DNA from 2 places in the Nocardioides sp. NPDC006303 genome. Region 1 is predicted to be linked to the other one. Evidence: riboswitches for the same ligand, from Rfam matches in the RefSeq annotation. Region 1 holds a riboswitch; the other holds the start of a gene.

The links. A riboswitch is a leader RNA that binds a small molecule or an ion and turns the genes downstream of it on or off. The one in region 1 is predicted to bind cobalamin.
Region 2: it holds a riboswitch for cobalamin, as region 1 does, so the genes downstream of both, ABZY89_RS28755 (cobaltochelatase subunit CobN) here and ABZY89_RS26430 (nitrite reductase) in region 1, are expected to answer to the same signal.

Annotation. Positions count from the first base shown of each region.
Region 1 is NZ_JBEXRR010000051.1:25,776-33,217, reverse strand. Features, by position in the region: gene ABZY89_RS26450 (enolase C-terminal domain-like protein) at 1-365, shown strand, start outside; gene ABZY89_RS26445 (sulfite exporter TauE/SafE family protein) at 409-1,203, shown strand; gene ABZY89_RS26440 (ion transporter) at 1,266-2,090, shown strand; gene ABZY89_RS26435 (ABC transporter substrate-binding protein) at 2,076-3,242, opposite strand; cobalamin riboswitch at 3,348-3,553, shown strand; partial or broken gene ABZY89_RS26430 (nitrite reductase) at 3,609-3,797, shown strand; gene ABZY89_RS26425 (precorrin-8X methylmutase) at 4,443-5,096, shown strand; gene cobJ (precorrin-3B C(17)-methyltransferase) at 5,093-6,652, shown strand; gene cobM (precorrin-4 C(11)-methyltransferase) at 6,768-7,442, shown strand, end outside.
Region 2 is NZ_JBEXRR010000068.1:10,154-17,595, forward strand. Features, by position in the region: gene ABZY89_RS28735 (NAD(P)/FAD-dependent oxidoreductase) at 1-189, shown strand, start outside; gene ABZY89_RS28740 (hypothetical protein) at 171-896, opposite strand; gene ABZY89_RS28745 (helix-turn-helix domain-containing protein) at 889-1,509, opposite strand; gene ABZY89_RS28750 (GNAT family N-acetyltransferase) at 1,626-2,186, shown strand; cobalamin riboswitch at 2,164-2,309, shown strand; gene ABZY89_RS28755 (cobaltochelatase subunit CobN) at 2,343-5,945, shown strand; gene cobF (precorrin-6A synthase (deacetylating)) at 5,942-6,727, shown strand; partial or broken gene ABZY89_RS28765 (cobyric acid synthase) at 6,724-7,442, shown strand, end outside.

The DNA.
Region 1 (7,442 bases):
TCGCCCAGATGTGCCACGACTTCGGGCTGACCTGGGGCTCCCACTCCAACAACCACTTCGACGTCTCGCTGGCCATGTTCACCCACGTCGGCGCCGCCGCACCGGGGAAGATCACCGCGCTTGACACCCACTGGATCTGGCAGGACGGCCAGGGGCTGACCGAGTCGCCGCTGGAGATCCGCGACGGTGCCGTCGCGGTGCCGGCTGCCCCGGGTCTCGGGATCCGGCTCGACCGCGACCGGGTCGCGGCCGCTCACGAGCTCTACCTCGAGCACGGGCTCGGCGTACGCGACGACGGCGTCGCCATGCAGTACCTGGTGTCGGGGTGGACCTTCGATCCCAAGCGCCCGTGCCTGGTTCGTTGACCGCCCTGATGCCCGCCCTGATGCCCGCCCTGATGACAACCCGGTGAGCGCCGAGCTCGCCTGGCTCCTGCTCGCCGGCATCGGTGCGGGACTGACTGGCTCGGTGGCCGGTCTCGCCTCGCTGGTCAGCTACCCCTCCCTGCTGGCCGCGGGGCTGCCGCCGGTCGTCGCCAACGTCACCAACACGGTGGCCATGTTCGGCGTCACCGGCGGCACCGTCGCGGGTTCGCGTCGCGAGCTGCGCGGCCAGGGCAGAAGGATCGCCTGGCTGGCCCTGGCCTCCTTCCTCGGCGGCGCGGTCGGCGCGGCCCTGCTGCTCACCACGCCGGCCGAGGCGTTCGAGACCGTGGTGCCCTGGCTCGTCGGCGGTGGGGCGGTGCTCCTGCTGCTCCGCGACCGGATCCGGTCCTGGGCAGCTGCCCGCGCGGCCGCGCGGCCGCCGCGGCAGGACTCCTCAACAGGTGTCGAGGGGCGACGTACGCTCGCCCGCGGGTTCGGCTGGGGCGTCATCGTGTTCGTGCTCGGCATCTACGGCGGCTACTTCGGCGCCGGCGTCGGGATCATCGCGCTGGCCGTTCTGGTGCTCGAGCGCACCGAGGCCCTGGCGATCACCAACGCGGTCAAGAACGTCGCCACCGGCGTCGCCAACGGCACCGCGGCGATCGCGTACGTCTTCTTCGCTCCCGTGGACTGGCCCGCCGCGATCGCCCTCGGAGCGGGTGCCGTGATCGGCGGCTTCCTGGGGCCGGCGATCGTCCGGGTCGCCCCCGAGCGCCCACTGCGCTGGCTGGTCGGTCTGGCCGGGCTCGGGCTCGCGCTGCACCTGGCCACAACCTGACGCGCCGAGTCGGCCCGATAGGCTCCGGCCGCTGTCACGGGTCACAGGAGGACATCGCGAGCATGGGTTCGAGCAACATCTCGGTGCGCGCCCGGGTGCGTGCGCTGGTCGAGGACGACCTCTTCCAGAAGACGATCATCGGGGTGATCATCCTCAACGCGGTGGTCCTCGGTGTGGAGACGATGGTCCCCGAACACCTCGCCCATGAGCTGGCGCTGCTCGACAGCGTGCTCCTCGGGGTCTTCGTCGTCGAGCTGGTGCTGCGGCTGGTGGCGTACGGCTCCAAGTTCTTCCGCGACCCGTGGAACATCTTCGACACCGTGATCGTCGCGATCGCGCTGGTGCCGGCGACCGGACCGATGTCGGTGCTGCGGGCACTGCGGATCCTGCGCGTGCTGCGCCTGGTCAACTCGGTCCCGTCCATGCGTCGCGTCGTAGACGGCCTGATCGCGGCGATGCCGGGGATGGGGTCGGTCGCGGCGCTGCTGGGGCTGATGATGTACGTCGCGGTGGTCATCTCGACCAACCTCTACGGCTCGATCGCGCCGGAGTACTTCGGCGACCTCGGCACCAGCGCCTTCACGCTGTTCCAGACCATGACCGGGGAGGCCTGGCCCGACATCGCCCGCGAGGTGATGGCCGAGGACCCCTCCGCCTGGATCTTCTTCGTCGTCTTCATCCTGGTGATGACCTTCGCGGTCCTCAACCTGTTCCTCGCCGTGGTCGTCTCCGGCATGGAGAGCGTCGAGAGCCTCACCAAACACGAGGAGGAGTCCGACGCCGAGATGATGGCCATCCTCACCTCGTTGCGCGAGGACCTCACCGCCGTACGCGAGGAGCTGGCCGCGACCCGGGAGGAGCTGCGTTCGGAGTCAGCTGCCCGCTGAGGTGATCTCCTGCAGCACGACGTTGCGGGGGCCGTCGGCGGTGCCCTTGACCACCCGCAGGAAGTAGGGCTGGTCGGGGTTGTGGTTGGGGTCGAAAGACCAGTTCCCGCGCGGGCTGACGATGGTGCCGACCGACCCGAGCGAGTCGGCGATCTCGTTGCGGTTGACGTCGTCGGAGAGGTCGAGCGCCTTGTCGAGCGCGGCCGCGGCGTCGTAGGCCTGCACCGAGTAGACCGTCGGGGTGGCGTCGTACGCCTTGCGGTAGTCCTTCACGAAGGCGTCGTTCATCAGCGAGTCCATCGCGTCGCTGTAGTGCAGCGCGGTGCGTACGCCGGACGCGGTGCTGCCCAGCGCCGACAGCACGTCGCCCTCGGTGAGGAAGCCCGGGCCGTAGAGCCTGGTGCTCTTGGCCAGCCCGGACTCGCGGTACTGCTTCACGAACGCCTCCGCCTCCTTGCCGGCATAGGCGGCGAAGATCGCGTCCGCGCCCGACTCCTTCGCCTTGTCGAAGAGCCCCGACCACTCCTCGGTCACGCCGGCCGGGGTGTAGCTCTGACCCGCCACGCTGCTGCCGGCCGCCTCCAGGGCGATCATGAAGCTGTCGGAGAACTCGTGACCGGCCGCGTCGTCGGAGCCGATGACGTACGCCGTGCCTCGGTCGGTCTCCTGGGCGACCGCCTGCCCGAGCGCGCCGCCCAGGTCCGCGTTGGTCGAGGACGTGCGCCACACGTAGTCGGAGCCGTCGGCGAGCTCGTCGGCGCCGGCGCCGGTCACGATCAGCGGCGTCTCGCTGTTGGTCGCGACGTCCTTGGCCGCGAGCGCCGTCTCCGAGCTCACCAACCCGACGACCGCCTGGACCTCGTCGTCCTGGATCAGCCTGGTCACCGCGGCGACACCCGTCTCGGCCCGGTCGCCCTCGTCGGCCTCGACGACGTCGATCAGCCGGCCACCGAGCTTCCCGCCGTGCTGGTCGAGGTAGAGGTCGAAGCCCCGGGACATGTCGGTGCCGATCGACTTGTGGACGCCGGAGGTGGGCACCACCAGACCGATCGAGACCTTCGACTCCGAGGTCGTGGCGCAGGCCGTCAAACCGAGCGCGAGCGCCGGGATGGGCGCGAGAACGAACAACTGCCGGTGAGCCGAGCCTGTCACGGGGGACTCCATCTGTGGGGGTGTGGCGTCGGGAGATTTCGAGTAGCCGAACATTGGCACAAACAGGGGCCGGGCGGTGAGCAATTCGGCGCCGTGTCCGCAAGTGGGTAGTCTCGCCCTGCCAGTCGTACTCCATGCCTGATGGGGTCAGGGAACCCGGTGAAAGTCCGGGACTGACGCGCAGCGGTGAGGATGACGGGCGGGGCACGCCCTCCTTCCGGGGATGGCAGCCACTGGAGCCTGGCTCCGGGAAGGCGCTCCGTTCCGATCGATTCCGAGTCCGAAGACCTGCTGGCTCTGGCGGCACCCGCCGCCAGGTCACCACGTGCCCCGCGCAAGGGCACATGACGCAGAGCAGGTGTCCTGATGTCGCGAGTCCGAACCGACCGGTGCCCCGGAGTCGGTCGTCCGTGGGCCGCCGAGGACGGCCTGCTGGTGCGGCTGCGCCTGATCGGCGGGTCCGTCTCGTCCGCCGCGCTGCTCTCGCTGTTCTCCGTGGCGGAGACCTACGGCGACGGGCGGATCTATCTCACCGGTCGCGCCAACCTGCAGGTGCGCGGCCTGCCCAGTGTCGACGGCGGGCTGCCTGGTGAGGTGCTCACCGCGCTGAAGGCGACCGGTCTGGTGCCGGCGCAGACCCACGAGCTCGTACGCAACGTGATGGTCTCCCCGCAGACCGGGCTCGCCGGGGGACGTGCCGACCTGCGCGGCGTCGCGGCGTCGCTGGACCGGCTGCTGTGTGCCTCGCCGCGGCTGGCCGCGTTGCCGGGGCGGTTCCTCTTCGTGCTCGACGACGGTCGCGGCGACCTGGTCTCGCGGGAGTGCGACCTCGGGCTGGTGGCGCTGTCCGCCGTCGAGGGTCAGCTCCGGGTCGGTGACTCGTGGGGGCCTGTCGTACCGCTCACCGAGGCCGCGTCCCGGCTGGTCGCGCTCGCTTCGCGCTTCCTGGACGTACGCGGCGAGGGGCCGTCCGCGCCCTGGCATGTCTCCGAGCTGGACGCACCGATGGTCGAGCCGGTCGCGGCCGACGACCGGGTCCCGGCCGAGGCCGAGGGGCTCGGCTACGGGCAGGTGCCCGGTGGCGAGCACGTCGCCGCCCCGGACGGAGCCCTGGACCGGGCCGCGGTCTCTGCCCTGGCGGAACGAGCGCCGGCGGTCGTCGTGACACCGTGGCGCGGCGTACTCGTGCCCTCGCCGCAGGTGCGCCCTCCTCGGCGCTACGACTACATCGACCAGGGGCCGGCGATCTACGTCGACTCCTTCGCGACCATCCGGCGCGAGGCCGACCTCTCCGCGGTGCCGGCCGACGCCGAGCGGCTCGCGGTGCGGATGATCCACGGCAGCGGCCAGGTCGATCTCGCCTCCGACCTGGTCATCCACCCCGGCCTGGTGAAGGCCGCGCGCGGGGCGCTGGAGGCCGGTGCGCCGATCCTGTGCGACGCGACGATGGTCGCCACCGGGGTCACCCGCAGCCGGCTGCCGCGCGACAACGAGGTGCTCTGCATGCTCGGTGACGACCGGGTCCCGGCGCTCGCCCGGGAGTGGGCGACGACCCGCACCGCCGCCGCGCTGTCCCTGTGGGAGCCCTACCTCGAGGGTGCGGTGGTCGCCATCGGCAACGCCCCGACGGCGCTCTTCCACCTGCTCGAGATGATCCTCGACGGCGGTCCGCGGCCGGCCGCGATCGTCGGCTGCCCGGTGGGCTTCATCGGCGCCGCCGAGTCCAAGGAGGCGCTCGCCGCCTTCGCCGACGAGCACGGGATCGACATCCCCTTCGTCACGGTCCGGGGCCGCCGCGGCGGCTCCGCGATGACGTCCTCCGCCCTCAACGCACTCGCCCAGGAGCAGGAATGAGCACGGATGTACGCGGGCGGTTCACTGTTGTCGGCATCGGTCCCGGCGATCCCGAGCTGATCACCCTCAAGGCTGCCCGGCTGATCGGCGCGGCCCCCGTGATCGCCTACCACGCAGGGGTGCGCAAGCAGTCGCACGCTCGCAGGATCGCGTCCTCGCTGATCCCTGCGGAGGCGATCGAGGAGGAGCTGCGCTACCCGGTCACCACCGGCACCACCTCGCACCCGGGCGGCTATGTCGGGGCGATGGCCGAGTTCTACGAGTCCTGCGCGGTCCGGCTCTCCGCTCACCTCGACGCCGGGCGCGACGTGGTCCTGCTCGCCGAGGGCGACCCGCTCTTCTACGGCTCCTCGATGTATCTCCACGACCGCTTCAAGGAGGTCTACGAGACCTCGGTCGTGCCCGGGGTGCCCGCCTTCGCGGCCGCCACCGCTGCCGTCTCGACGCCGCTGGTGCGCCAGACCGACGTCCTCACCGTCCTGCCCGGCACCCTGCCCGAGCCGGAGCTCGCCCGTCGCCTGGCCGACACCGAGGCCGCGATCATCATGAAGCTCGGCCGGACCTTCCCCGCAGTCCGTTCCGCGCTCGCTGCTGCCGGGCGACTCGAGGGTGCCTGGTACGTCGAGCGTGCCTCGCAGCCCGAGGAGCGCTGGCTGCCGGTGGCCGACGTCGACCCGTCCTCCGTGCCGTACTTCTCCCTCATCGTGGTGCCTGGAGACACGGCTCCTGCACCTGCCGCGGCACGGCTGCGGCAAGAGCTCCCCGCGGTCGAGCCTGTCGAGGTGACGCGCGGGGGCGTCTCGACGGGCTCGACCTCCGGGGACACCGGGGAGGTTCTCGTCGTCGGGCTGGGGCCGGGACCGGATGGGTGGCTGACGCCCGAGGTGAGCTCGGCGCTGGCCGAGGTCGGCCATGTCGTCGGCTACGCGCCGTACGTCAACCGGGTGCCGCAACGCGAAGGCCTGCAGCGGCACGCCTCGGGCAACACGGTCGAGGTCGACCGCGCCCGGCACGCCCTGGACCTTGCGCTCGCGGGAGAGCGGGTCGCCGTCGTCTCCGGCGGTGACGCCGGTGTCTTCGGGATGGCCTCGGCCGTCTTCGAGGCGGCCGAGGACGCGGCCTATGCCGACGTACGCATCCGGGTGCTGCCCGGGGTCAGCGCCGTCCAGGCGGTGGCCGCACGCGCCGGCGCGCCGGTCGGTGCCGACTTCGCGGTGATGTCCCTCTCGGACCGGCTCAAGCCGTGGTCCGTCGTCGAGGACCGGCTGCGCGCGGTCGCCGCCGCCGACCTCGTGCTGGCCATCTACAACCCTGCCTCGCGCTCGCGCACCGAGCAGATCGGGTTGGCCCGCGACGTACTCCTCGAGCAGCGCAAGCCCGACACCGTCGTCATCGTCGGCCGGGACATCGGCCGGGCCGAGGAGTCGCTGACCGTGACCACCCTCGGCGACCTCGATCCGGCCTCGATCGACATGAAGTGCCTGGTCATCGTGGGGGCTAGCTCGACCCGGGTCACCGAGGCCGGGCAGGTCTGGACGCCGAGGTATGTCCGATGAGGGGCTGTTCCTTCGTCAAGGTATGCAGCCGAAAGCTCACATCCCCGGCGGAGCTCCGCGAGGGATGTGCACCTTGCCCCGCATACCTTGACCAAGGAACCGAGAGGCGACCCCGATGACCGTCCACTTCGTCGGCGCCGGCCCCGGCGCGGCCGACCTGCTCACCGTCCGCGCGACGAGGATGCTCGCGGCCGCTGACGTGGTGCTCTATCCGGGCACCTACCTGGACCCCGAGGTGTTGGCGCACTGCAGCCCCGAGGCCGAGCTGGTCGACACCCAGAAGCTCGACCTGGACCAGATCGTGGCCGCGATCGTCGCTGCCCATCGCGGCGGCAAGCAGGTCGTACGCCTCGTCTCCGGAGACCCGTCGGTCTACTCGGCCGTCGCGGAGCAGACCCGGCGGCTCGATGCCGCCGAGGTGCCGTGGGACGTGACCCCCGGAGTGCCGGCCTACGCGGCGGCGGCCGCGCTGGTGGGCCGGGAGCTGACAGTGCCGCTGGTGGCGCAGTCGGTCGTGCTCACCCGGACGCAGGCCCGGTCGACGGCCATGCCGGACGGGGAGTCCCTGGCCGCGTACGCCGCGACCGGCGCAACCCTCGTGCTCCACCTGGCGATCCGGCGCACCCGCGAGCTGATGGCCGAGCTGCTGCCCTACTACGGTCCGCAGTGCCCGGTCGTGGTCGTCTACCGCGCCAGCCAGCCCGACGAGCTGGTGCTGCGCGGGACCGTCTCGACGATCGCCGACGCCGTCGAGGACGCCGGCCTGCGACAGGCCGCGGTGATCCTCGCC
Region 2 (7,442 bases), on a different contig from region 1:
ACCGGCGCCAACACCCTTCGCCAGCTGATCGTCCGGCCCACACTCGCCGGCTACGACACCGGCATCCCCGGGATGTTCCTCTGCTCCGCCGCCACCCCGCCCGGCGCCGGCGTCCACGGCATGTGCGGCTATCACGCCGCCCACCGAGCCCTACGCCACCTGGCTGGGGATCACTCCCCCGCCCGGTGATCGGCCCACCAACCGGTCCACCTCGTGTCGAGCTGCCCGAAGTCGGCGCCGTCGAGGCCGTACGTGCTGAGGATGGCCATCGACGTGCCGGCCGGGTCGGCGTCCGACGGCGCGGTGCCGGCGATCACCAGCAGGCCCTCGCCCCATGCGTCGACCGTCACGCCCAGCTGGTGCGCCGAGCGGAACCACACCTCGCCGGCCACGTCCTCCCCGGCGATCGTCGCTGTGTAGCGGCTGCCCCGGGGCTGGCCGGCGACAGCGTCGAGACCGAGCCGCTCGATGACGGTGCCCGAGTAGGAGCCGCGATCGGCGAAGAACAACGTGCGGCGTGTCATGCCGGGGCGGCGCTCGAGCGCGAACCGAAGCTGATGCATGAATGACGTCCAACCCTCGGTGACGTCGTCGTAGTAGGCGTCCCAGTCCGGGTTGCCGGACAACGGCGCACGAGTCAGCGTGATTCTGACGCCGTCGCCGTCCGGCTGGATCTCGAACCTGTCGCCGCCGTTGGCGACCAGTGTGCGCCGGTCGGCCTCCTCGACGACCTCGGTGAAGTAGATCGAGTCGATCTCGGCCTCGGTCTCATCCGCGTCCCAGCCGTGCCACTGTCGGATGGCGGCCGGGTCCCGCAGCGCCTGCCACGCGGTATCGGCCGAGGCCGCCGCGGTGACCTCGATCCGCGGCGTCTCGCCGCTCTGGATGTCATTCATCGCTCTGCTCCTGTTCGGACGGTTCGGTCACCGCTGCCGGGGCGGGATGCCCACCGATGACCACGCGGTACTGCCGACCGGTCGGGCTGTCGAAACCCTCGGCCGTACGCCGCAGCGCTTCGGTCAGCTCCTCGGTGAATCTGTGCACGTCGGCGGCATCAGCGAAGCGCACGGCTGCCTCGATCGTGAACGTGAGCAGGCGCTTGCCCTGCTCGTCTGCCTTGACCTGCATGCGGGCCACATCCCGCACGGTGGCCGCCGCCACCCCGACAAGGTGGTCGGCGGCGAACTGGTCCATGATCCGCCCCGCGCTCTCAGCAGAGTCGGATCCGCGGCCCATCACCGATGGGTCGACCACGATCGCGCCCGGCTTCGCACGCACGATCCGCTCGACGAATCCACGGCGCTGCCGCTCCTCGACCAGCTCCACCAACCCGGCCGACTCCAGCGCCCGCAGATGGTAGTTCACCCGCTGGCGAGGCAGCTCGAGCACGGCGGCGAGCTGGGTAGCAGACGTGGGCTCCTGCAGGTGACCGAGCAGCTGCCGACGGATAGGCGACAGCGCCGCGGCCACTCGGTCCGGCTCGTCGACGTAGATGATGCCGTTGCTCACAAGATCCAGGATGCAATTGACAAACAGATTTGTCAATTGGCTTGTCGGACGACGTCGAACCCGGATCGCCCCAGAAACCAGGTGCCTGTGGCGTACGTCTTCACTAGCGTCGCCCCATGCCGCAAGCCCGTCTGCGCACCGAGCGCCTCGACCTGGTCCCGCTGAGCCAGGAGCATCTGCCGTTCCTGGTCGAGCTCAACTCCGATCCGGTAGTGCTCCGCCATCTGTTCACCCGCGCGCTCAGACCGGAGGAGACCGAGGAGCGGATGCACAAGTGGATCCGGGTGGCGAAGGAGACGGAGGCGCTGGGCAAGTGGATCGGGTACGCGGCCGGTGAGGCAGTCGGGCTCTACATGTTCGAGCCGCCCGACAACCCGCCGCGCACCGATGCCGCCGAGCTGGGCTACCGGCTCCCGCAGCGCCACTGGCGCAAGGGGTTCGCGAAGGAAGGCTCGCTCGAGCTGCTCCGCCATGGGTTCGAGGACCTCGGGATCGATCGGGTGATCGCGCAGACGATGGCGGTCAACGAGGCGTCCCGCGCGACCATGGTCTCCGTCGGGATGAGCTTCGTACGCGCGTTCCACGAGGACTTCGAGGAACCGCTCGCCGGGCACGCCAACGGAGAGGTCGAGTACGAGATCACCCGCGAGACCTGGCTCGCGCGCCGCGCGGGGTAGGCTGCGAGCACGCTCGTGGCGCAGGAACCCGGTGAGAGTCCGGGGCGGTTCCGCCACTGTGACGTCCGTACAGCTTCTGGGCACGGACACAGCCAGACACTGGCCACGGGCTATCCGACCGATCGACGGGGCGAGAACCCCTAGGAGGAACTCGGCATGGCCGACTCTGCACGCGTACGCATCGCCCTTCTGTCCACCTCGGACACCGACCTGCTCTCGGCCCGTGCCAGCGGCGCCGACTACGCCTGGGCGAACCCGTCGCGAGCGACCGATCTGGAGCAGGTCGTGGCCGACGCCGACCTGGTCGTCTTCCGGCTCCTCGGCTCGCCCACCGACCTGTGGGACGGCCTGAGCGCCGTCAAGGAGCGTGGCACGCCGGTCGTGGTCCTCGGTGGCGAGCAGCAGCCGAGTGCCGAGCTGATGGAGCACTCCACCGTCCCGATGGGTGTCGCCGCCGAGGCTCACCGCTATCTCGCCGAGGGCGGGCCGGGCAACCTCGCCCAGCTGCACGCGTTCCTCTCCGACACGGTCCTGCTGACCGGCTTCGGGTTCGAGCCGCCGGCGACCGTCCCGGCCTGGGGCTTCGCGGAGCGGCCCGGCTCGACCGACGGGAAGCCGCGAATCGGGGTGCTCTACTACCGAGCCCACGAGACCAGCGGGAACACCGCGTTCGCCCACGCGCTGGCCGACGCCATCGACGCGACCGACGCGGCCACCGGCGTACCGGTCTTCGCGGGCTCGCTGCGCTCGGCGCCCGACGACCTCTACGAGGCGCTCGGCACCCTCGACGCGCTGATCGTGACCGTGCTCGCGGCCGGTGGCTCCGTACCCGCCTCGGCGAGCGCCGGTGGCGAGGACGAGGCCTGGGACGTGGAGCGGATGGCGGCGCTCGACATCCCGGTGCTCCAGGGACTGTGCCTGACCAGCTCTCGTGCGGAGTGGGAGGCCTCCGACGACGGCGTCACGCCGCTCGACTCGGCCAACCAGATCGCGATCCCCGAGTTCGACGGGCGGATCATCACCGCCCCGTTCTCCTTCAAGGAGCTCGACGAGCAGGGTCTCCCCCACTACGTCGCCGACCCCGAGCGCACCGCGCGGGTCGCCCGGATCGCGGTCAACCACGCGCGCCTGCGGCACACGCCCAACCCGGACAAGCGCCTCGCCCTGGTGCTCTCCGCCTACCCCACCAAGCACTCCCGGATCGGCAACGCCGTCGGCCTGGACACTCCGGTCTCCGCGATCCGGATGCTGCGCCGGCTCCGTGAGGAGGGCTATGACCTGGGGCAGGACAACGAGGTCGTACGCATCCTCGACTCCGTCGCCGCGGAGGAGGGCGACACCGCCGCCGGCGACGCGCTGATCCACGCGCTGATCGCGGCCGGTGGCCAGGACGAGGAGTGGCTGACCAACGCCCAGCTCACCGACGCCCACGTACGCATCTCCAAGGCCGACTACGACAAGTGGACCGCTGATCTCCCCGCTGACCTGCGCGAGCAGATGGTCGAGACCTGGGGACCGACGCCGGGCGAGCTCTTCATCAACGAGTCGGGCGAGCTCGTGCTGGCCACGCTCCAGGCCGGCAACATCGTCATCCTGATCCAGCCGCCGCGCGGGTTCGGGGAGAACCCGGTCGCGATCTACCACGACCCGGACCTGCCGCCGTCGCACCACTACCTCGGTGCCTACCGCTGGCTCGAGAACGGCTTCCGCGCCGATGCCGTCGTCCATCTCGGCAAGCACGGCTCGATGGAGTGGCTGCCCGGCAAGAACGCCGCGCTCTCGGCGTCCTGCGGCCCGGATGCGGCGATCGGCAACATGCCGCTGATCTACCCGTTCCTGGTCAACGACCCCGGCGAGGGTGCCCAGGCGAAGCGCCGCGCGCACGCCACGATCATCGACCACCTGGTGCCGCCGATGGCGCGTGCGGAGTCCTACGGCGACATCGCGCGGCTGGAGTCGCTGATGGAGGAGTACGACCGGATCTCCTCCATGGACCCGGCCAAGCTGCCCGCCATCCGCGGCGAGATCTGGCAGCTGATGAAGGCCGCCGAGCTCCACCGCGACCTCGGCATGGAGGAGCGGCCCGAGGACGACGACTTCGACGACTTCATGCTCCACATCGACGGCTGGCTCTGCGAGATCAAGGACGCCCAGATCCGCGACGGCCTGCACATCCTCGGTGCCGCGCCCGAGGGCGAGGCGCGGGTCAACCTGGTGCTCTCGATCCTGCGCGCCGCGCAGGTGTGGGGCGGCGTCGGAGGCGCCGTGCCTGGGCTGCGCGCGGCGCTCGGTCTCAAGGAGGGCGCCGACACACGGGCGGTCGACGAGATCGAGACCCAGGCGAAGGATCTGGTGCAGCGGATGGACGCGGCCGGCTGGGATCCGGCGGTCGCCGAGACGCTCCACGACGACCCCGCCGTGCGGCAGGTGCTCGTCTTCGCCGCCCAGCAGGTCGTGCCGCGACTGAACGGGACGACCGACGAGCTGTCCGCCGTCCTGCACTCGCTCGACGGTGGCTTCGTCCCCGCGGGGCCGTCGGGCTCGCCGCTGCGGGGGCTCGTCAACGTACTTCCCACCGGACGCAACTTCTACACCGTCGACCCCCGCGCGGTGCCGTCGCGGCTGGCGTGGCAGACCGGGCAGGCGATGGCCGACTCGCTGCTGCAGCGCTACCTGGACGAGACCGGCGACTACCCGACATCGGTCGGGCTCTCGGTGTGGGGCACCTCCGCGATGCGTACGTCCGGCGACGACGTCGCCGAGGTGCTCGCACTGCTCGGGGTGGCACCTGCGTGGGACGAGGCCTCCCGCCGGATCACGCACCTCGACGTCATCTCGCTCGAAGAGCTGGGCAGGCCCCGGATCGACGTGACCGTACGCATCTCCGGGTTCTTCCGCGACGCGTTCCCGCACGTCGTCTCGATGCTCGACGACGCGGTCCGGATGGTGGCCGACCTCGACGAGCCGGCCGAGGACAACTTCGTCCGCGCGCACACCCTCCAGGACCTGGCCGATCACGGCGACCAGCGCCGCGCGACGTCCCGGATCTTCGGCTCCAAGCCCGGTTCGTACGGCGCCGGGATCCTGCAGGTGATCGAGGCCGGCAACTGGCGCTCCGATGCCGATCTGGCAGATGTCTACACCGCCTGGGGCGGCTTCGCCTACGGCCGCGACCTCGACGGCGCCCCGGCGGCCGACGACATGCGCGCCAACTACCGCCGGATCAAGGTCGCCGCCAAGAACGTCGACTCCGCCGAGCACGACATCGCCGACTCCGACGACTACTTCCAGTACCACGGCGGCATGGTCGCGACCGTCCGTGCGCTGACCGGCAGCGAGCCGAAGGCGTACGTCGGCGACTCCACCTCCCCCGACGCCATCAAGACCCGCACGCTGCAGGAGGAGACCAACCGCGTCTTCCGAGCCCGGGTGGTCAACCCGCGCTGGATCTCGGCGATGCAGCGCCACGGCTACAAGGGCGCCTTCGAGCTGGCCGCGACCGTCGACTACCTCTTCGGCTTCGACGCGACCGCCGGCGTGGTGCAGGACTGGATGTACGAGAAGCTCGCCCGCGAGTACGTCCTGGACGAGACCAACCAGGAGTTCATGCGATCCTCGAACCCGTGGGCGCTGCGCGGCATCGTCGAGCGGCTGCACGAGGCCGCCGAGCGCGGGCTGTGGGAGTCGCCCGACCCCGAGGTCGTCGCGGCGATGCAGGAGATCTATCTCGACATCGAAGGTGACCTGGAGGAGGAATGAGCTCATCTGGCAAGCGTCGGATCAAGATCATCGGGGTCGGCCCCGGTGACCCCGACCAGGTCACCCTCGAGGCCGTGACCGCGATGCGGTCGGTCGACTTCTTCCTGGTCACCGACAAGTCCGGCACGGTCAAGCAGGGCATGCCCGACCCGCTGGTGCGGGCCCGCGAGGAGCTGCTCGACCGCCATCTCGACCAGCCCGCCCGGGTGGTCAAGGTCGCCGACGCGCCCCGCGAGCGGCGTGAGGAGTTCACCGGGACCGACGCGGAGTACCGGGCCGCCGTCGCCGACTGGCACCGGGCCCGGGTCGAGCGATATCTGGCCGTGCTGGCCGAGCACCCCGGGGACGTCGGCTTCCTGGTCTGGGGCGACCCCGCCTTCTACGACTCCACGATCCGGGTCGTCGACCAGATCTCCGAGCAGCTCGACGTCGAGGTCGACGTCATCCCCGGGATCTCCTCTGTACAGCTGCTCGCCGCCCGGCACCGGCTCGTGCTCCATGACGTCGGGCGCCCGCTCTACGTCACCACCGGCCGCGCCGTGCTCGAGGCCGTCGAGGCCGGGCACGACAACCTCGTGGTGATGCTCAACCGGGTAGTCGACCTCCCTGGGCTCGAGGACTGGCGGATCTGGTGGGGCGGCAACCTCGGCACCCGCGAGGAGGAGCTGGTCGCGGGCACGGTCGGCGAGGTGCTGCCTGCCATCGACGAGGCACGCGCCCGGCTGCGCGAGACGTCCGGCTGGGTGATGGACATCTACCTCCTTCGGGCTCCGAAAGCATGAGCGGGCTGCTGGTCGCCGGCACCACCTCGGATGCGGGCAAGTCGGTCGTGACGACCGGGCTGTGCCGGGCTTTCGCCCGCCGCGGCGTCAAGGTGGCGCCCTACAAGGCCCAGAACATGTCCAACAACTCGATGGTCTGCCAGGCGCCCGACGGGACGACCGCCGAGATCGGCCGGGCGCAGTGGGTGCAGGCGCTGGCGGCGCGGGTCACCCCGGAGCCGTCGATGAACCCGGTGCTGCTCAAGCCCGGCTCCGACCGCCGCAGCCACGTGGTGCTGATGGGGCATCCGGCCGGCGAGGTCTCCTCGCACGACTGGGAGGCCGGGCGCCGGCATCTGGCGACCGCCGCCCATGCGGCGTACGACGATCTGGCCTCGCGTTTCGAGGTCATCGTCGCCGAGGGCGCGGGGAGCCCGGCCGAGATCAACCTGCGGGCCGGGGACTACGTCAACATGGGGCTGGCGCGGCATGCCGGGCTGCCGACCGTGGTCGTGGGTGACATCGACCGGGGCGGGGTGTTCGCGGCGATGTACGGCACGCTTGCTCTCCTCGAGCCCGAGGACCAGGCTCTGATCAGCGGTTTTGTGGTCAACAAGTTCCGCGGCGACGCCGGGCTCCTCAAGCCCGGGCTCGACTCGCTGGAGTCGCTCACCCGGCGCCCGGTCTTCGGCGTGCTCCCCTGGGAGCCGTCGCTATGGCTCGACTCCGAGGACGC